One region of the Arthrobacter sp. StoSoilB19 genome, then DNA from elsewhere that is predicted to be linked to it. Evidence: riboswitches for the same ligand, from Rfam matches in the RefSeq annotation. Region 1 holds a riboswitch; each other region holds the start of a gene.
The links. A riboswitch is a leader RNA that binds a small molecule or an ion and turns the genes downstream of it on or off. The one in region 1 is predicted to bind S-adenosylmethionine.

Region 1 (5,004 bases):
AGCGGCGCGGGCGTCCAGTGTTGACGCCGAATTCGCCGCCGGTCTTCTGCAGGTACATGCCCATCTCGTCGAAGAGTTCCGTGGGGAACGGGCCGGCGCCAACGCGGGTGGTGTAGGCCTTGATGATGCCGATGGAGCGCGAGATGCGGGTGGGCCCGATGCCGGAGCCAACCGACGCGCCGCCGGCGGTGGGGTTGGAGGAGGTCACGAACGGGTAGGTGCCGTGGTCCACGTCCAGGAACGTAGCCTGGCCGCCTTCCATCAGGACCACCTTGCCCTCGTCCAGCGCGGTGTTCAGGACCAGGGTGCTGTCGATGACCAGCGGACGGAGCCGCTCGGCGAAGGACAGGAAGTAGTCCACGATCTCGTCCACCACAACGCTGCGGCGGTTGTAGACCTTGACCAGGAGTTCGTTCTTCTGGCGCAGCGAGCCTTCCACCTTCTGGCGGAGGATGGATTCGTCAAAGACGTCCTGGACGCGGATGCCCAGCCGGGCCACCTTGTCCATGTAGGCGGGGCCGATGCCGCGGCCGGTGGTGCCGATGGCGCGGCTGCCCAAGAAGCGTTCGGTCACTTTGTCCAGGACCTGGTGGTACGGGGCCACCAGGTGGGCGTTGGCGGAAACCCGCAGCTTCGAAGTGTCCGCACCGCGGGCCTGGAGCCCGTCGATTTCCTGGAAGAGGGCTTCGAGGTTCACCACGCAGCCGTTGCCGATGATGGGAACAGCGTTGGGGCTGAGAATGCCTGCCGGCAGCAGCTTGAGTTCGTACTTTTCACCGCCTACGACGACGGTGTGCCCGGCATTGTTGCCGCCATTGGGCTTGACGACGTAGTCAACACGGCCGCCCAAAAGGTCGGTGGCCTTGCCTTTTCCTTCGTCGCCCCACTGGGCTCCTACGATCACAATTGCTGGCATGGGATCCTCCCCCATTCGTTCGGGCTGCCCGGGTCCAGCCACCTGGTGGCGGGCCCATGCAGCGCCGTTCATGAGAATGCCCCGAACATACCGGCCTTCGCACAGCCGCAGCACGGCACGGCGAAGCAAGAGTTCCGGGGCTCTTACCACCCAAGTTTAGCCGATGGGGCACTTTGTCCACTGTTGTGGCCCGCCGCGGCCCTTTCGCAAATATGGGCCGCGGCGGGCGCCGGGCCTCCTACTCGTCCTCGGCCTCCCCCGCGGGCCGGGACGTCTGCTCGGCGAGCGTGTCCCAGAAGGAGGTGTCGGCGTCGGCAATGGATCCATCCGCGATGGCCGCGGCGGTGGACGCCAGCGTGGTGACCGTCTGCTTGATCAGGTAACCATTGCTCCGCTGCCCCAGCGCGTAACCATCCAGGTAGTGGTCGGACATGCCGCGCATCTCGAAAAGCAGGGTGGCAATGCCGTATTCCACGGAGATGCCGTTGCGGCTGATGGTCTCGGCGCTGCCGCCCTGGTACCTGCCCAGGTGGCCCCAGCCGGTGGAGTCAACGTTGTTGAAGACAACGGCGCCGAGCCGCTTTGATTTCTCGACGACGGCGGGGTCGGCGTTCGGGGTGGTGGGGTACAGGATGGAGCCGGAAACCAGCTTGCCGTCGCGCTCGGCGCGGGTGCCCTGGTGGTGCAGGTCGATCATGTAGTCAATGCGGTACTTGCGCATCACGTTGTTGTGCAGCGCCTGGGTCTCCGGCTGGACCTTGGCCACATGGTCCCGGTTCAGGTCCACGCCTTCCGCGTTGTAGCGGGTGAGGTGGCGGTCCCCTCTGGCAAGGTAGTCGTCCAGGGAGAAGTTGACATCCCCCATGGCACCGTCCCCGTTGAGCATGGGCACGATGAGGATGTTCACGCCGTCCAGGATGCCTGCCGACTTGCCCGTGCCCAGGTGCTTGACGAACTCGAGGGCACCCTCGGTGGTGAGCTGTTCATTGCCGTGCTGCTGGGTCAAATACAGGATGGTGGGCTTGGCCGGGTCCGATATGTACTTGACCAGGTGGATGTCGCGGCCTTTGACGGTCTGGCCGATGACCTCCAGCTCCATGGCGGGCTGGCGCGCATCCTGGTCCTTCAGGAACGAGACCATCTGGTCGTAGGTGGCCAGCTTCGACGTGGTGATCTGGCCGTTGCCGTCGTAGGAAGGCCCTTCGCCTACGGCGCCGGCCAGGGGCGCCGGACCTGCTGCGACGGCGAGCGCGAGGGCTCCGCTAACGGCAAGGGTCCTGAGGGATTTCGTCACAGTTACCTCTTTCGAGTGCTCGGGTGGCATCCGCCGCTCCGTCGCAGCGGAGGCATGTGACATTCACACAACCAAGCTTAACGAAACCTGTCAATATGCTGGACAAACGCTGTAAGTACGTTCCGGTCCTGCCGCCGGCGGCCGGCCGGACATGCCCACGACATAAAGCGGTGCGGATTTGCGCGGCTCCACGCGCGTCGATTTATCTGAGAGTGGACCATCCGGAGCGGCCGAGAGACCTGGCTCAATGACGCCGCAGCAACCACGTCCCGGCAGACTCCTGCCGGCCGAAGGTGCTACTGCCAGGACCGATGGAAAGGAAGATTCCAGCATGTCCCAGAACACCGACCATATCCGCGTGACCCACGCCGGTTCATTGCCCCGCACCCCTGAACTCATTGCGGCCAACGCCGCCAAGGAAGCCGACGGCATCACGCCGGAATTCCTGGAACTCCTCGAAGCCTCCGTAGTGGACGTGGTGCAGCGCCAGAAGGACCTTGGCATCGACATCCCCAACGACGGCGAGTACGGGCACACCATGTCCAGCTCGGTGGATTACGGGGCGTGGTGGAATTACTCCTTCGCCCGGCTCGGGGGCCTTGAGCCAACCACCGTGGACCGCTGGGCCGAGTCCGGCGTCCGCCGCTCGTCCCCCGGCAACGTTGTCCTGACCTCGTTCCCGGACCGGCGCGACCGGCAGGCCTTCAACGAGGCCTACAGCGATCCCGCATCCGGCATCCTCACCCACCGCAAGAGCGTTGCCCAGCCCAAGATCGCCGGACCGCTGACCTACACGGGCCAGGACCTGGTGGCCTCGGACATCCGGAACCTGAAGACCGGGCTCGCCGCCGCAGGCCTCACGGATGGCTTCGTGGCCTCCCTCTCCCCCGGCTCATGCGCGCGGGTAGCCAACGACTACTACAAGAACGACGAGGAACTCGTCTACGCCTGCGCTGATGCCATGCGGGAGGAATACAAGGCCATCATCGAGGCCGGCCTTACGGTGCAGCTCGATGATCCGTCCCTGGCCGAAAGCTGGGACCAGATCAATCCCGAGCCATCCCTGGACGATTACCTGAAGTTCATCCAACTGCGCGTCGAAGCGACCAACTGGGCGCTGCGCGGCCTGCCGCAGGAACAGATCCGGCTGCACGTGTGCTGGGGATCCTGGCACGGCCCACACACCACGGACATCCCGTTCGCCGACATCATCGGCTCTGTGCTTCAGGTCAACGCCGGCGCCTATTCCTTTGAAGCGGCAAACGTCCGCCACGAACACGAATGGCGGGTGTGGGAGGACACAAAGCTCCCCGAGGGCAAGGTGATCATCCCGGGCGTTGTTTCGCATGCCACCAATGTGGTGGAGCACCCGGACCTGGTGGCGGACCGGATCGTCCGCTTTGCGGACCTCGTGGGCCGCGGGAACGTCATTGCCTCCACCGACTGTGGCCTGGGCGGCAGGGTGCACCCGCAGATCGCCTTCGCCAAGCTGGAGGCACTGGGTGAGGGTGCCCGCCGCGCCTCGAAGCGCCTCTTCTAGCCGCTCCCGCACCGACGCGCCGGCTGTGCCTTCCATCACCGGAAGGGGCGGCCGGCGTTTCGCTTGCCTGGGCTTGCTAAACTGGAGTAGGCCGACCAGGAGTTGGTCCACCCCAATCAACCGCCACTGATGTGCCGTGCCGCCGTGCGCCCATGTCCGTGGCGGCAGCAACGCCAATCCCCGCAGGAGATCCAGCACTTCATGACAGCCCTGGCACCCGAAACATTCCACGAACAGCTCATGAGCCGCCGCTACGAACCCAGCGTTGCCGCCGTCAACGAACTGTGTGATTCCCTGCAGGAGGCCAAGCCCGGAACCGTGGTGCCCTACGTGGACCCCATGCACGACGTGGAGGAATGCCGCATCATCAGCCTGTTCTCCAACATCGGCGAGGTGGATCCGTCCGGGTTCATCACCCCCGGCGACCAGGACGCTGTTACCCGCATGCTGGGGATCCAGTGGAAGCTTGGCCTGCGCCCGGAGTTCGTCATGCCGTGGAACGTCCACCCTTGGCACGTCCCGGGCGAAGCCAACGGCAAGTTCACTCCGGACCAGATCCAGTCAGGCCTGAAGCCCCTGCTGAAGTTCCTGGCCCTGGTCCCCCGCGCCTCGGTGATCGTGGCGCATGGCACCGAAGCCAACCGCCTGGCCAACCTGCTGTTGAAGACCGAGGTGCCCCTCCTCTGGCGCCGCGGCCTGAAGACCTACAAGGTCCGCTCGCTGAGCGGCCGCGCCTTCGCCGGTTCCCCGGCCCGCCAGGAGGAGTACCTGGAGGACATGCGCACTGCCTATGCAGACGCCATGGCCCGCACGGGTATTGCCAAACCTTAAGACCTGCGCCGCTCAGCCTGTGGCATCGGACTCGGTAAACGAAATTCCCGGTGCCGATTCGTCTTCGGCTTCAACCCAGGTGGTGAAGTCGGCGTACGACATCCACGAGTAGTAGTCACAGAACCTGAGACGCGATTTCTCCTGCTTTCCCACGCTTCGCGCAGCTCCTCCTTTCCTCCCCTGGCCCTTCGATTCTTTTAACCGAAATGAGGGACGGCGCATTCCAGGCCGGATACGACGGCGGGCGGTCACCTTCTCATTGAAAGGTGACCGCCCGCCGTCGTTCCCAGCCCGAACCCCTCCCTGGCAATCTGCACCAGGAAAAAGTGCGGGCGTGGGCCCAGGGAGTTATTCGCCCTCGATGGCTGCCTTTGCCGTGGGATCGGAATCGTTCAGGAACTTCTCGATCCGCTCCGGCTCTTC
Region 2 (5,004 bases), 910 kb from region 1:
CGCGGTCGGGGGTGTATTCCATCCGCCGGTCCGCGACGCCTTTGGCGTGGCGTTTTTCGAGGGTTTCGGGGTGGTGGCGTTCCCGCCAGGCGCGGATCTTGGCGCGGAACCGGGCGGGGACGAGTTCGCCGGGGGCGGCGCCGCGGGCGGGGTTGGGGGCGTCGGGGTCGAAGAAGTGCGCCACCAAGGCAGCAGCCCCGTCAGGGGTGAGCCCCTCGGTTTCGTCGGCGACAATCCTGGCATGCTGCCACGACAGGTCACCGGCTGACAGGGCGCCCAGGAGCGGCGGCAGGGAACACACCCGGCGGGACTGTTCCACCAACCCGCCTGCGGCCGCGGAACTGACGGTCAGGACTCCGGCGATCTCCTCCACCGTTGACATCTCCGAAAACATGCGCTCATCCACGGGGGCGTCGGGGGCAAGCAGTGCCTGCTGGATTTCGACCGCTTCTGCCGCGTCCAGGGCTTTCACCGCGGCGAGCTGAGCCTCGACCCGGGAGACTGCCTCCAGCCGTTCCAGCCGGAGCTCGTACCGCCGCTGCAGCACATCCACGTCAGCGCCAACACCGGTCCCGGCGGCAAGGAAATGATCCTCACGGGTAAGAGCATCGAGGGCAGCAACAGAGGCAGAAACACCCTCCAACACCACCCCAACACCCGTGCCGATTCCCATACCCACATCATCCAGCGAGGCACCGACATTCAGACCTGGATCGCAGCGATGTAGGAAGCAGCCACTTAAATGAATTCGGCCGCCATCGGGTAGTGACGCCGTTGTCACCACCTGATGGCGGCCGAAGCTGATCCGGGTACTGGCCCGGTGAACCCCCTCCCGGACATTCCGGGAGGCTGGGGTGGAGCGTCAGATGGTGACGGCTCCGTTGGCGGTTTCAAACGTGACCGACAGGATGCCCGGAGTTCCATGCGGGGCGACCCACTCCACCGCCACGTCCTCAAGCGGCTTCTCCACCGGTTCACCCAGCCACTCGGTCACGCGGGACGCGGAGCCGGCGATGGTCAGGCAGCTCATCTTAAGGTTGCTGGGGTAGGCGTTGGACGGGTGCAGTGCCGGGTCGCCTTCCCACTTGAGCATGTACGGCACCTGGGGATCGGCGATAAGGCCAAGGATGCCAATCTGTTTCCAGACCAGCTCCCGGCCGTCCGGGAACTTGCGGTTGCCGTTCACCGCGGCGCGGCCAAGGCGTGCCTCGAACGGGGCGAGGTCGTCCACTTCGACGCACCAGCCCATCCAGCCGCCACCGGCCGCGGAACGGGCACGCACGGCCTGTCCGAACGGTGCCTTGTCCGAAGCCGGGTGGTCCAGGACCTCTACGACTTCCAGGTACTTGTGCCCGGCGAGCGGGATGATCATATTCCGGGTTCCGAACCGGGGGTGCACCCCGCCCTTCACTGCCTCAACGCCGAGGGCAGATGAAATACGTTCGGTAGTGGCCGCGAGGCCATCTTGTTCACAGGCGTAAGAGACGTGATCCATGCGCATGGCAACATCTTGGCACTTTGTGATCCGGCTCTCAGCTAAGGGTACCCTTACTGGAAAAGGGCCGGGAAAAGGGCCGGGAACATGGGCAAGAAGGACGACGGCGGCGTCCCCGGCCGGGTGCGGGGCGGCCCACCTGTGGCGGCTCGAAAGCCATGCAGGGCGACCTTGTTCGTCACAATGCTGTCCACGGCGACTACCCCGTTCCTAGACTGGGCGCAGGTCATGAGCGCCAGCGCCAAGCCCCGGCTCGCTGGCCGGCAACCCTCCACCCGCGGTGGGGTGCCCCGGGTGAGGACCTGGCTGTCCGGCAAGAGCCGGAAGCAAGCGCGGCCCGTACTGCCCCACGCATTCCGGGCCCATGTCATAGGAGACTGAGATGTCCAACGGATGGTCTTTCGAAACCCGCCAGATCCATGCCGGCCAGGAGCCCGACAGTGCCACAGGAGCCCGCGCGCTCCCCATTTACCAGACCACGTCCTTCGTGTTCCCCAGCGCCGAAAGCGCAGCCAACCGCTTTGCCCTCGCCGAACTTGCACCCATCTACACCCGGATCGGCAACCCCACCCAGGATGCCGTCGAACAGCGGATCGCCAGCCTTGAGGGAGGCCTGGCCGCATTGCTGCTGAGCTCTGGCCAGGCCGCCGAGACGTTCGCGGTGCTGAACATTGCGGAGGCGGGGGACCATATTGTGGCGAGCCCCAGCCTTTATGGCGGAACGTACAACCTGTTCGCCCACACCCTGAAGAAGTTCGGCATCTCGGTCACCTTCGTCCAGGATCCCGACAACCTGGACCAGTGGCGCGACGCCGTCCAGCCGAACACCAAGCTCTTTTTCGGTGAAGTGGTGTCCAATCCCCGCCAGGACGTCCTGGACATCGAAGGCATCTCCGAGGTGGCCCACCAGGCAGGCGTGCCACTGATCGTGGACAACACCCTGTCCACGCCCTACCTGATCCGCCCACTGGAGTGGGGTGCGGACATCGTGATCCACTCCGCCACCAAATACCTGGGCGGCCACGGCTCCGCAATTGCCGGCGTGATCGTGGACTCCGGCAAATTCGACTTCGGCAAGGACCCTGAACGGTTCCCCGGCTTCAACACCCCGGACCCCACCTACAACGGCCTGGTCTACGCCCGCGACCTAGGCGCCGACGGTGCGCTGGGTGCCAACCTCTCCTACATCCTCAAGGCCCGCGTCCAGCTGCTGCGCGACCTTGGCTCGGCGGTTTCCCCCTTCAACGCCTTCCTGATCTCCCAGGGCCTGGAGACGCTGAGCCTGCGGGTGGAACGCCACGTTGCCAACGCCACTGAAGTGGCGCGCTGGCTGGAAGGACGGGACGACGTCGAATCCGTCGCCTACGCCGGGTTGCCCTCCAGCCCCTGGTACGAGCGTGGCCGCAAGTACGGGCCCAAGGGAACGGGCGCCGTCGTGGCCTTCAACCTTGCCGGCGGAGCGGAGGCGGGCAAGCGCTTCGTCGACGCCCTGGAGCTGCACTCCCACGTGGCCAACATCGGCGACGTCCGCTCCCTGGTCATCCACCCGGCGTCGACCACCCACAGCCAGCTCTCGCCGGAGCAGCAAGCGGTGGCCGGGGTGAATCCGGGACTGGTCCGGCTCTCTGTTGGCCTGGAGCACATCGACGACATCCTGGCCGACCTGGAAGCGGGTTTCCGCGCTGCCAAAGACGCCCAGAGCTAAAAGCGCGCCAGGGCTGACGCCGGAAGGGCCGGCAAGCGGGGAAGTCACAACCAGTCACACTCTTGGCCTGGAGCGGGGGGTGTTTCGTACACTCGAACCAGGTCATGAGTGCCAGTGACAGCCCCGGCTTGCTGGCCGGCAACCCTCCATCCGCGGTGGGGTGCCCCGGGTGAGGACCTGGCCTGCCGGTCAGACGACGGCAGGCAAGCGCGTAGAAGAGGTCTTGCCATGACGGTTACCGTCGCCCGAACCACCATCCCCGAACACGGAATTGTCCGCTACGCCTCCATCGGAGGGCTGGAACTCGAAGCCGGGGGGCACCTCCCGGACGTCACGCTGGCCTACGAAACCTGGGGCACGCTCAACGCCGACGCCAGCAACGCCATCCTGATCGAGCACGCCCTGACCGGCAGCACCCACGTGACCCGCGGCGACACGGACGAAGAAGGCTGGTGGGAACAATTGGCCGGTCCCGGCGCTCCCGTGGACACGGACAAGTTCTTCGTGGTGTCCGTCAACATCGTGGGCGGCTGCTACGGGTCCACGGGCCCGTCGTCGGCCGCCCCGGACGGAGCCCCCTGGGGCTCCCGCTTCCCCCTGGTCACCCTGCGGGACAGCACGGTGGCAGAGGCCCGGCTGGCTGACCAGCTGGGCATCAGCAGCTGGTTCGCTGTCCTGGGCGGATCCATGGGCGGCGCCCGCGCCCTTGAATGGGCAGTGACCTACCCGGAGAGGGTGCAGCGCTGCGCCGTCATCTCCGTGGGTGCCGCGAGCACGGCGGAACAGATCGCCTTCGCGCAGGCCCAGACCCTGGCCATCCGGCAGGACCCACACTTCAACGGCGGCGACTACTACGGCGGCCCCTGCCCGGAAGCCGGGCTGGCACTTGCCCGGCGCATTGCCCACATCACCTACCGGTCCGCGGCTGAACTGGAAGGCCGCTTCGGCCGGGAACCCCAGGCGCCGGAGTCGCCCCTGAAGGGTGAGGCTCTGGCCGCCCGCGGCCGCTACCAGGTGGAAAGCTACCTGGACCACCAGGGCAGCAAGCTCGTGAAGCGCTTCGACGCCAACAGCTATATCGCCCTCACCGAGGCGCTGATGAGCCATGACATCTGCCGGGGCCGCGGAACCCTGGCCGAAACCCTGGCCAGGTCCACCGCCAGGTTCTTCGTGGCCGCCGTGGATTCGGACCGGCTGTATTTCCCGTCGCAGTCCCGTGAGCTGGCCCAGGCCCTGCCGGGGGACGTGGACGTGCACGTCATCCAGGCGCCGATCGGGCACGACGGGTTCCTGACAGAGATCGGGCAGCTGGGCAGCCAGCTCCGGAGCAGCTTCCTGGCCTAGCGCCCCGCATGTGCATTCCTGCAGATGCCTTCTGCACTAATCGGCGTTGAGGTTGCACCGCAGGCAGACCATACTCAATCGAATCCGGTGCGTTCGTGGTGTGCATCACACCCGGCCGCCATTGATTGGTCCCCGTGGTGTCGACGACGACGCCGAAGGAGTTCGCATGAGTACGGAAAGCTCCGCCGCAAGGCGCACAGAGGAAACCGACGTCAAGGCTTCAGGCCTTAAGAAAGTGGTTACGGCCTCCATGGCCGGAACCGTTGTTGAGTGGTACGAGTTCTTCCTCTACGCCTCGGCTGCCACCCTGGTGTTCGGAAAGGCCTTCTTCCCCAACGCCGGCACAGAACTGGATGGCATCATCGCCGCCTTCCTCACTTATGCCGTCGGTTTCGTGGCGCGCCCCATCGGCGGCATCGTCTTTGGCCACTTCGGCGACAAGTTCGGACGCAAGAAGCTG
Region 3 (5,004 bases), 910 kb from region 1:
CACCGGGCAGCCGGGTGGTACATGATCAAATGCTGTGGCACGCCCGTGCCGCAGCATTTTTCATGCCCCGGGCTAGGCAGGGATGATCCGGAAGAGGAACCTGGTGCGGACCATCACCCAGAGCATCCCAAGGACCACGGCGTAGGCCACGGTGTTGAGGAGGATGCTTTGCTGCTGCAGGGCCGGGATGTTGGCCACGACGGCGATCAGCACCACGTGCATGATGAAGACGTACAGCGTGGCCCGTCCCAGCGGGACCAGGAACCAGCCCAGGGCCCGGTCCACCGGTTTCCAGTAAGCACTGAGGAATGCGTACGCAGCCACCACCAGGACCAGGACGTTGAGCAGCCGGCCCGGGGCCAGGTATGTCCGGCCGAAGAAGGCGTCATACATTGCCCGGTAGGACGCATCCGGCAGCAGCGCCAGTCGGACGTCATAGGCGTTGGCCAGGTAGGGGTTGCCCCAGGACAGGAAGGCCAAAGCGAATGCTGCCGTGGTGCAGGCAACCACCACCCACGTGTGGCGCGACAGCCACGCTGTGATGCTGCGCCGATGGTAGCCCGCAACCAGCCCAAGCACGAAAAGCACCTGCCACACCAGCAGCGGGAAGGAGTCCTCAAACTGCGAGGGCAGGATCCGGAACCTGGTCATGGCACCTGCCGCATACACGGCAACCGACACCGCCACGACCCAGATGGCCTTTCCGCGGTTCAGCGCCGCGAGGATCAGCGGGCTGACCAGCAACAGCACCACATAGAGCCCCATGACATTGAACTGCCAGGGACCGAACTGCAGCAGCACGATGGCCGGAAGCACCTGGGGCGGGACGGGGAACTGGAACAGCGATGACATGCCCGCATAGAGGTCGTAGGTCCGGCCGGCCCCGTTGTGCCCGGCGCCACCGGTCCCCTGGTCCACGAACGTGGTCAGGGCCTCGGTGTGGAAGAACGGGAGCAGGGACAGAAGGAAGACGCCGATCAGCACGGCCAGCGCCGTCAGGTAGAGCTTGCCGGCGCGGCGGGTCGTGAGGTCGACCACCTGCCCGAAGTCCTCCCTGGCCTTGGGTCCGTACACCATGCCCACCACCAGTCCGGAGAACAGGACGAACAGTTCCGCACCCGACACGAAGCCCACGGCCTCCTGGGTGAGCAGCTGGAACAGCGATGCCATGCCCAGGTGGTTCACCACCACAAAGACGATGGCCATCCCGCGCAGCAGATCGATGCGCGAGTCCCTGGCGGAGGGATCCTGGTAGCCCCAGGCCGTGGCTGCGTTGATCCGGCGGGGTATCTGCCACAGGGCCACCAGGAGGATGGCCATGGCGGCGGCAACAGTCCAGGCGGCAGCCCCGGAGAGCGTGTTGGCCCGGACGTAGGTGCTCCCGGATGCCACGTCGGTGACCGGCCCGGTGACCATTGGCGATGCCTTCAGCCTGTCCAGGGCCGCTTTGGCGATGCCCGCCTGTCCCGTGAGCAGCCAGCTGATGCTCGCCACGCCGGTATCCCTGGTGCTGGTGCGCTCGTCCCAGACAACGGCGGCCGTCCCGGCAAAAGCTGGGGAAGTGGCAGTTCCCACCACCTGGTCCCACCAGCCCGCCTTGATGTCCGCCTCCTGCGCGCCGCCGGACGCGGGGCTGTAGAAAGCAGAGGTCTGGAGGAGGAACGGCTTGTTGCGCCCCTCGGAATAGGTGCCGTAGAAGTTTTCGCCGCCGGAGGCCGTCAGCATGTCCTGGAGCTCGCCGGCCCTCGGCTGGGAGTTGACGGCGGGGCCGCCGGCCGTGTCGTCGTGATAGGCGGCCAGCCCCGCCCAGTCCACTGCGTCGTCGCCCGGGTAGTAAGGGGCGTAGGCGCTGTCGCTTGAGTTCCAGGCCCCGTCGCCGTTCGTGTCCAGGAGGGAAAAGCCTTCGGTTCCGGGCTGCGGGGCATCCCGGTTGCGGTCAAAGGGGTAGTCCTTGCCCAGGTAAGGCGCCCACACCAAGGTGGCCCGGCCGCCGTCGTACTTCTTGAACGCTGCCGCCACAGCCCTGAAGGCCTGCCGGTACGCGGCGGGCTGCTGGCCCCAGGCCACCCAGCTTGCATTCATGTCCGGGGCGAACCGGATCAGCAACTGCCCCTTGAACCCGGACGTAAGGTCGCGCACCTGCGCTGCGAATGCTTCCGCTTCCGCGGTGCCGAGCTGGTCCAGGGGCACTGACGGCTTCACCGTGAGCAGGGCGTGGGCGCCTAGGGACGCGGCCTGCTGAAGGAAGCCGTCAAGGTCGTTCCGTTCCGCATCGCGGTAGGGGATGGTGATGTCGTGGCCGAAGACGGCCGGACTGGCACCAAGCCGGCCGCTGAAACCTGCGGCGGTGTCCTCGCCCCACTCGAGCACCGCGCCCAGCCAGGGCTTTCCCTTTTCCGGCGCAACGTCCGCCGCATGCGCCGGCGCAGCCGCCAGCAGGGCCAGGAGGCTGACGAGGGCCGCGGCCAGGAACGCCCCGATGGACGGCCGGCGGGTCCCCCGGATGGCGGCCTGGTGGCGCGATGTGTTTGCCCGCATGCTGACAGGACCCCCGGTGCTCATTGCTGTGACGACGGGGCGGCGCCCCGGTAAGAACTTTATCGGCCCTGCGGCCCCGGGCGGCACGTGGCCGGCCGCCCACCTGCGGCGATGTCCGCCGTCGCGCTTTCCTTCAACCCCGCGCCTCCCTTCAGCGCTGCTCAATTACGGAACATGACGACGGCGGCGGTGCGGCTTGGCGCGGCAGATGTTACGTTTTTGGGGAGTAATGAGTACCGGTGTGAAGCCCTGACTGGCCGGTCGGCAACCCTCCCTTTCGCGGCGGGGTGCCTCAGGTGAATACTCGGCATATCGACCGATTCGAGCTGCAAGCGTGAAAGAAGGAGATCCGTCGTGTCTGACGCACCTGCCCCTGACGAAAAATTGTCCTACCGCCTGATCACCGGCCCGGATGACCGTTCATTCTGCGAGCGGATCTCCACGGCCCTGGCCGACGGCTATGTGCTGCACGGCAGCCCGGCAGCCACCTTCAACGGCACCAGCGTGATCGTGGCGCAGGCAGTGGTCCTTCCGGCGGCAATCGCCTCGGCCGATGCCGCGGTTGCCACCGCAGTGGATGAACTGGACGCCGAATTTGAAGGCGAGTTCGACGGCGAGGGCCACGCATGAGCTACGCGGGAGACCTCACGCCCCAGGAAGCATGGGAGAAGCTGGAACAGGGCGCCATCCTGGTGGACGTCCGCACCGAGGGCGAATGGGCCCACATCGGCATTCCGGACACCAAGGCCACGGACAACGACCCCCTCTTCATCCAGTGGACCTTCCCCGGCGGCATCCCCAACCCCGACTTCATCAACGACCTCAGCCAGCAGGCGCCCGAGGACCGTTCAACCGAACTGGTGTTCCTGTGCCGCTCCGGCCAGCGGTCCATCGCGGCAGCCATCGCGGCCACCCGGGCCGGCTTCACCTCCTACAACGTGCTGGAGGGCTTTGAAGGCGAGCCGGACCGCTATGGCGAACGCACCGTCAACGGCTGGAAAAACCGCGGCCTTCCCACCAACCTCGGAAAGAACTAAGTGACCTTCAACCAAGACGCCCCCGGCTGGAACCCCGACACCCAGGCTGTCCGTGGCGGGCTGGACCGCACCAACTTCCAGGAAACGTCCGAGGCCATCTTCCTGAACTCCGGCTTCGTCTACGAATCCGCGGCAGCAGCTGAACGCGCCTTCACCGGCGAGGACGAACGCTTTGTCTACTCCCGCTACGGAAACCCGTCCGTGGCCACCTTCCAGGAGCGGCTCCGGCTGCTGGAAGGCACCGAAGCCTGCTTCGCGACGGCGTCGGGCATGTCCGCGGTGTTCACCGCGCTTGGTGCCCTGCTGGCTGCCGGCGACCGGGTGGTGGCCGCCCGGTCGCTGTTCGGTTCGTGCTTCGTGATTTTGAACGAGATCCTTCCCCGGTGGGGCGTGGAGACCGTCTTCGTGGACGGGCCGGACCTGGACCAGTGGCGCGAGGCCCTCTCCAAGCCCACCACCGCCGTCTTCTTCGAATCCCCGTCCAACCCGATGCAGGAGATCGTGGACATCGCCGCGGTCAGCGAACTTGCGCATGCCGCCGGCGCCAAGGTGGTGGCGGACAACGTCTTCGCCACTCCCCTGCTGCAGCGCTGCGGTGACCTGGGCGCCGACGTCATCGTCTACTCCGGCACCAAGCACATCGACGGCCAGGGCAGGGTCATGGGCGGCGCCATCCTGGGCACCAAGGAGTTCATCGACGGTCCCGTAAAACAGCTCATGCGCCACACCGGGCCCGCACTCTCGGCGTTCAACGCCTGGGTCCTGACCAAGGGCCTGGAGACCATGAGTCTGCGCGTGAACCATTCCTCCGCCACGGCGCTCCGGCTCGCAGAGTGGCTGGAAGAACAGCCCGCCGTGAGCTGGGTGAAGTACCCGCTGCTCAAGTCCCACCCGCAGTACGACCTGGCGGCACGGCAGATGAGCGCCGGCGGTACGGTCCTCACGCTTGAGCTGGCTCCCTCCGGCGGGCGCTCCGGCAAGGAAGCGGCCTTCGCACTGCTGGACGGGCTGCGCATCATCGACATCTCCAACAACCTTGGTGATTCGAAGTCCCTGATCACGCACCCCGCCACCACCACGCACCGCGCCATGGGGCCGGAAGGGCGCGCCGCCATTGGGCTCAGTGACGGCGTGGTGCGGCTCTCGGTAGGGCTCGAGGACCCGGAGGACCTCCTCCGCGACCTGGAACAGGCACTCAAGCAGATCTAGCCGCGCGGGAAGCCCTAGCTCCTCTGGGTCCGGGCGACGCGCTTCCTCCTTTCGATGCGCAGATTCCCTGGCGCGCACCAAATATGGGCCGCGAGGAGGAATCTGCGCGTCGGGAATGGATATGCGCGTCGAAGGTCAGCTCTGGCGGACCCGCAGCAGTTCGGGCGTGCCCTCCACGTCAGCAAGGTCCAGGGCATCCCGCATGGTCACGTTGACGGCC
Region 4 (5,004 bases), 2.2 Mb from region 1:
ACACCCTCCTGCGCCGCAGCGCCGACGACACCGACCCCGTTGAGCGCGCGGTGGTGGCCAACGCCGACCAACTGGTGATCGTGGTGGCTGCCGCCAACCCGGAACCCCGCACGGGGTTCATCGACCGCGCGCTCGTGGCCGCATACGACGCCGGAATCGAACCCATCCTGCTGGTCACCAAGGCCGACGTCAAAGACCCCGCGGACCTGCTTTCCAACTACACGCACCTGGACTTCCCGGTGATCATCAGCAAGACGGCGGATGCGCAGGCGTCGGGAATCGATGCCCGGTCCGATGACGGGCTCTCGGCGCGGCTGGACAGCGCCGCAGTGGCGGCGCTGCGGGACCATCTCGATGGCAAGGTCACCGTTATGCTGGGGCACTCCGGCGTCGGCAAGTCCACCATGGTGAACGCCCTGACCGGCGCCGAGCGGGCCACCGGCGGCGTGAATGCCGTGACCGGGCGCGGCCGCCACACGTCGTCGTCGGCCCTTGCCTTGCGGTTGGCGGACGCGCCTCCCGGCAGCTGGATCATCGATACCCCCGGCATCCGTTCCTTTGGCCTGGCCCACGTGGACCCTGACCGCATCCTGCGCTCCTTCCCGGACCTCTCCCCCGGCATCGAGAACTGCGAACGGGGCTGCAAGCACACCGCAACCGCAGTGAACTGCGGCCTCGACGACTGGGTGGCAGGCGGACACGCAGGTCCCACCGGCGCGGCCCGGCTGGCCTCGCTGCGGCGCCTGCTTGGTACGGACCCGAGGATGGAAGCACAGGAAACCAAGGAGCTCGGCAGCGTCAACTGACGCGTTCTCCCGGCAGAACCGTCCACAGACGGTAGTTTGGAACCATGATCCAACCCGCTTCGAGCTACAACGATGACCTGCGCCTGGCCCATGTCCTGGCCGACTCCGTGGATGACCAGACCATGAGCCGCTTCAAGGCCCTGGACCTCCACGTTGAGACCAAGCCGGACCTGACGCCGGTCACCGACGCGGACAAGGCCGCCGAGGAAGCCATCCGGGGCCAGCTCTCCCGTTCACGCCCCCGCGACGCCGTCCTGGGCGAGGAATTCGGCAGCACCGGCCACGGTTCCCGGCGCTGGATCATCGACCCCATTGACGGAACCAAGAACTTTGTCCGCGGCGTTCCCGTATGGGCCACGCTGATCGCCCTCGTGGATGAGGGCGAACCGGTGGTGGGCGTCGTCAGCGCCCCGGCCCTGGGCAAGCGCTGGTGGGCGGCGAAAGGCATGGGCGCGTACATGGGCAGGTCCCTTGCCGCCGCCACCCGCCTCCGCGTGTCCAACGTGTCGAAGCTTTCCGACGCCTCCCTCTCCTACTCCAGCCTGGGCGGGTGGAAGGAACGCGGAAACCTTGACGAGTTCCTCGGCCTTACCGAGGACGTTTGGCGGACCCGGGCCTACGGGGATTTCTGGTCGTATTGCATGGTGGCCGAGGGCTCCGTGGACATCGCCTGCGAACCCGAGCTGAACCTCTATGACATGGCTGCCCTGGTGCCGATCGTGGTGGAGGCCGGCGGCCGGTTCACATCCCTGGAAGGCGAGGACGGCCCGTTCGGCGGGAACGCCCTGGCCACGAACTCAATCCTGCACTCGGAGGTCCTGCACCGATTGAACCCGTACCTGGACGATCTGCTGTAACTCACGCGCTTTCCACGTTTGAACGAATAATGCGACGCCGGACACCTCCCAAGGCAGGTGCCCGGCGTCGTTTATTCGGGGGCGCGTAACAAAGCCCTTAACAATTGCCGCGGCTTCAGTCCTGGCCGCCCCATGTCCTACGCTTTTATGCAGGTCACGAGTGCCAGCGCAAAACCCCGGTTTGCTGGCCGGCAACCCTCCATTCGCGGTGGGGTGCCCCGGGTGACGACCAGGCCGGTCCGGAGCGGATGCGGCAAGCGCGGATTCCACTATGCCGGAGTCCTGTACCAAGTGAGGTCTCTGTGACAACTGCCACCGTCTCCCCCCAGCCCGTCATTGCCGAAGCTGCCGTCCCCCAAGCACGCCACGCCGCAGCCGGCCGGCCGCTCGCTGCCGTCACCGGCGCCGAAATCCAGGCGCCCCTGATTTCAGGCGGCCACGTGCGGTACGCCAACCTCGATTACGGCGCCTCCGCCCCGGCACTGTCCGTAGTATCGGCTTACCTGAATGAGATCCTCCCCTACTACGCCAGCGTCCACCGCGGGGCAGGATACGCATCCCAGATCAGCACCTCCGTGTACGAGAACGCGCGCAGCATCGTCAGGGATTTCGTGGGCGGCCGCCCGGATGATTCGGTCATCTTCACCCGCAACACGACGGATTCGCTGAACCTGCTGGCCGGCTGCCTTCCCGTGACCGATGGCCGCCACGACGGCGAAGTGCTGTACCTGGACATCGAACACCACGCCAATCTCCTGCCGTGGCAGGGCGTCCCGCACCGCAGCATCGTCGCCGCCGACACCATCACCGGCACCCTTGAGGCCGTACGTGCCGAGCTTGGACAGGGCGGTGTCAGCTTGGTCGCGGTCACCGGGGCCTCCAACGTGACCGGCGAAATCCTCCCCATCCGGGCGCTGGCCGCGCTGGCCCACGAACATGGCGCACGGATCGTGGTGGATGCGGCCCAGCTCGCGCCGCACCGCCGCATAGACATCAGCGCGGATGACGTCGACTACCTCGCCTTCTCAGGCCACAAGCTGTACGCGCCCTTCGGCGCCGGCGTCCTGGTGGGGCGCCCGGACTGGCTGGACGCCGGCGTCCCGCACCTCGCCGGCGGCGGCGCCGTCAAGGAAGCCAGGCTCGACGGCGTCAGCTGGGCCACCGGCCCGGCCCGCCATGAGGGGGGCTCGCCGAACGTCCTGGGGGCCGCCACGCTGGCCCGCGCCACCCAGGTCATTGCCGGCCTGGACCAGGAACGCTGGCACGCCCACGAGTCCGCCATCCGCTCCTTCCTGGTGGAGGGACTCCAGCGGATCGACGGCGTCACGGTTCACCAGATCTTCAAGGACACCAACCCCGAAACGGACACCATCGGGGTGGTCAACTTCTCCGTCGAGGGTTACGACGCAGGACTGGTGGCGGCGTACCTTTCGGCAGAGCATGGCGTGGGCCTGCGTGACGGGCGCTTCTGCGCCCATCCCCTGCTGAAGCGCCTGGGCCTGCCGTCCGGTTCCCTCCGCGCCAGCTTCGGCGTCGGTTCGCGCCTGGAAGATGCCGAGCGCCTGCTGGCCGGCATCCAGGCGCTCCGGAGCAACGGGCTGGGCTGGGACTACGTGGTGGACGCAGGCCGCTGGGTCCCTGCCAACGACACCCGCACCTACCCGCACTGGGCGCCCAACACCCCTGGAACAGCCGGCGCAGCGCCCTGCATCGACGACTGACGCCGGAGACCGGCCACTCCTGTTTCAGCCGGCTGACCGTGCGTCAGGGGAATGCGGTAAATTCGAAAGGTACCGCAGGACGTCAGCTGAAGGAGGCCACGCGTGGTTCGGGGTGGCCCCAAGCTTGATCACGGGCGGCGCAGGGAACTGGGCCGGAGCTTCCAGGACGGCGGCAGGCACTACCAGCGCGTCCGGCCCGGCTACCCTGAGGAGTCCGCCCGGTGGCTGGTGCCCGCCGACGCCCATGAAGCCCTCGACGTTGGTGCCGGTACCGGAAAGTTCACCGCGCTGCTGCTGGACATGGGGCTGGACGTCACGGCCGTGGACCCCTCGGCGGACATGCTCGCCCAGCTCACGGAACACTACCCGGCTGCCACGGCGATGCCGGGGACTGCCGAGGCGACAGGCCTGCCCGACGCCAGCTTCGACGTCGTCACCGTAGCCCAGGCGTGGCACTGGTGCGACGCCCTGGCGGCAAGCACCGAACTGGCCCGCGTGCTGCGCCCGCACGGAACCCTCGGCCTGGTGTGGAACCAGCTGGACACCTCAGTGCCCTGGGTGCACCGGCTCTCCCGGATCATGCACGCAGGCGACGTCTACCGGCCGGGGCACAAGCCCGTCATCGGCCCGGAGTTCCAGGGGCTCGAAGGGCATGTCACCCACTGGCAGGACACAGTGGACACCACGGACCTGATGGAACTCACTAAATCCCGCAGCTACTACCTCCGGGCCGGCGAGTCAACGCGGGCCAAGGTCCTGGCCAACCTGGACTGGTACCTGCACGAACACCTTGCCTACACCCCTGACCAGGAAATCGACCTTCCCTACCTCACCCTGGCTTGGCGGGCCGTCAAGGCATGACGGCGCATCCCGTATGGCGCCTGCAGAGCCGGTAGGCTTGGATTCGTGAAGACCAGCGCGCCCTCCTCCTCGATCGAGGATTACGTCAAGGTCATTTATTCCTTTACCGAATGGCAGGACAAGCCCATCACGTCCTCCCAGCTCGCACAGCGGCTGGGGGTGGCAAATTCCTCGGTGTCGGAAATGGTCCGCAAACTCAAGGACCAGGGCCTGGTGGACCACAAGCCCTACAGCGCCGTCACGCTGACCGAGGCCGGCCTGCGGCTGGCGCTGTCCATGGTCCGGCGCCACCGGCTGATCGAGACATACCTTGTCCAGCGGCTCGGATACAGCTGGGACGAAGTCCACGATGAGGCTGAACAACTCGAACACGCCGTGTCGGACACGTTCATCGAACGGGTCGCCGCCAAGCTCGGGGACCCGAAGCGTGACCCGCACGGCGATCCAATCCCCACGGCGGACGGGCAGGTGCTGATGCCGCGCGCGCACCTCCTCGCCGAGCTGGACCAGGGACATACCGGCAGGATCACCCGGATCAGCGACGACAACCCGGAACTGCTGCGCTACCTGGCCGCCCAGGCCATCGACCTTGATGCGGACGTCGAGGTGGTGGGACGGCGGCCTTTCGGCGGAGCCCTGGTGGTGCGGATCGGTGGTCCCGGCGGCGCCCGTGAGTACGATTTCGCTGAGGAAATCGCCTCGGCGCTCTGGGTCTCCAGCGACGCGCCGCATGCCGGCTGCGCCCTGGACGGGCTCTGA

Region 2: linked by a shared signal. The riboswitch ahead of LDO86_RS06750 (bifunctional o-acetylhomoserine/o-acetylserine sulfhydrylase) and the one ahead of LDO86_RS02730 (cobalamin-independent methionine synthase II family protein) in region 1 are both predicted to bind S-adenosylmethionine.
Region 3: linked by a shared signal. The riboswitch ahead of LDO86_RS18605 (DUF1737 domain-containing protein) and the one ahead of LDO86_RS02730 (cobalamin-independent methionine synthase II family protein) in region 1 are both predicted to bind S-adenosylmethionine.
Region 4: linked by a shared signal. The riboswitch ahead of LDO86_RS12660 (aminotransferase class V-fold PLP-dependent enzyme) and the one ahead of LDO86_RS02730 (cobalamin-independent methionine synthase II family protein) in region 1 are both predicted to bind S-adenosylmethionine.

Annotation. Positions count from the first base shown of each region.
Region 1 is NZ_AP024650.1:560,665-565,668, reverse strand. It holds gene LDO86_RS02740 (adenylosuccinate synthase) at 1-916, opposite strand, end outside; gene LDO86_RS02735 (M14 family zinc carboxypeptidase) at 1,155-2,240, opposite strand; SAM riboswitch class I at 2,425-2,528, shown strand; gene LDO86_RS02730 (cobalamin-independent methionine synthase II family protein) at 2,542-3,750, shown strand; gene LDO86_RS02725 (uracil-DNA glycosylase) at 3,952-4,581, shown strand; gene LDO86_RS02720 (hypothetical protein) at 4,594-4,734, opposite strand; gene LDO86_RS02715 (DUF3151 domain-containing protein) at 4,930-5,004, opposite strand, start outside.
Region 2 is NZ_AP024650.1:1,472,453-1,477,456, forward strand. It holds gene LDO86_RS06740 (HNH endonuclease signature motif containing protein) at 1-673, opposite strand, end outside; gene LDO86_RS06745 (VOC family protein) at 863-1,501, opposite strand; SAM riboswitch class IV at 1,720-1,834, shown strand; gene LDO86_RS06750 (bifunctional o-acetylhomoserine/o-acetylserine sulfhydrylase) at 1,878-3,200, shown strand; SAM riboswitch class IV at 3,301-3,416, shown strand; gene LDO86_RS06755 (homoserine O-acetyltransferase) at 3,429-4,544, shown strand; gene LDO86_RS06760 (MFS transporter) at 4,711-5,004, shown strand, end outside.
Region 3 is NZ_AP024650.1:4,019,946-4,024,949, forward strand. It holds gene opgC (OpgC domain-containing protein) at 73-2,538, opposite strand; SAM riboswitch class IV at 2,764-2,879, shown strand; gene LDO86_RS18605 (DUF1737 domain-containing protein) at 2,893-3,168, shown strand; gene LDO86_RS18610 (rhodanese-like domain-containing protein) at 3,165-3,575, shown strand; gene LDO86_RS18615 (O-succinylhomoserine sulfhydrylase) at 3,576-4,784, shown strand; gene LDO86_RS18620 (glutamate--cysteine ligase) at 4,920-5,004, opposite strand, start outside.
Region 4 is NZ_AP024650.1:2,754,012-2,759,015, forward strand. It holds gene rsgA (ribosome small subunit-dependent GTPase A) at 1-806, shown strand, start outside; gene hisN (histidinol-phosphatase) at 851-1,663, shown strand; SAM riboswitch class IV at 1,816-1,929, shown strand; gene LDO86_RS12660 (aminotransferase class V-fold PLP-dependent enzyme) at 1,966-3,384, shown strand; gene LDO86_RS12665 (class I SAM-dependent methyltransferase) at 3,487-4,245, shown strand; gene LDO86_RS12670 (metal-dependent transcriptional regulator) at 4,291-5,004, shown strand.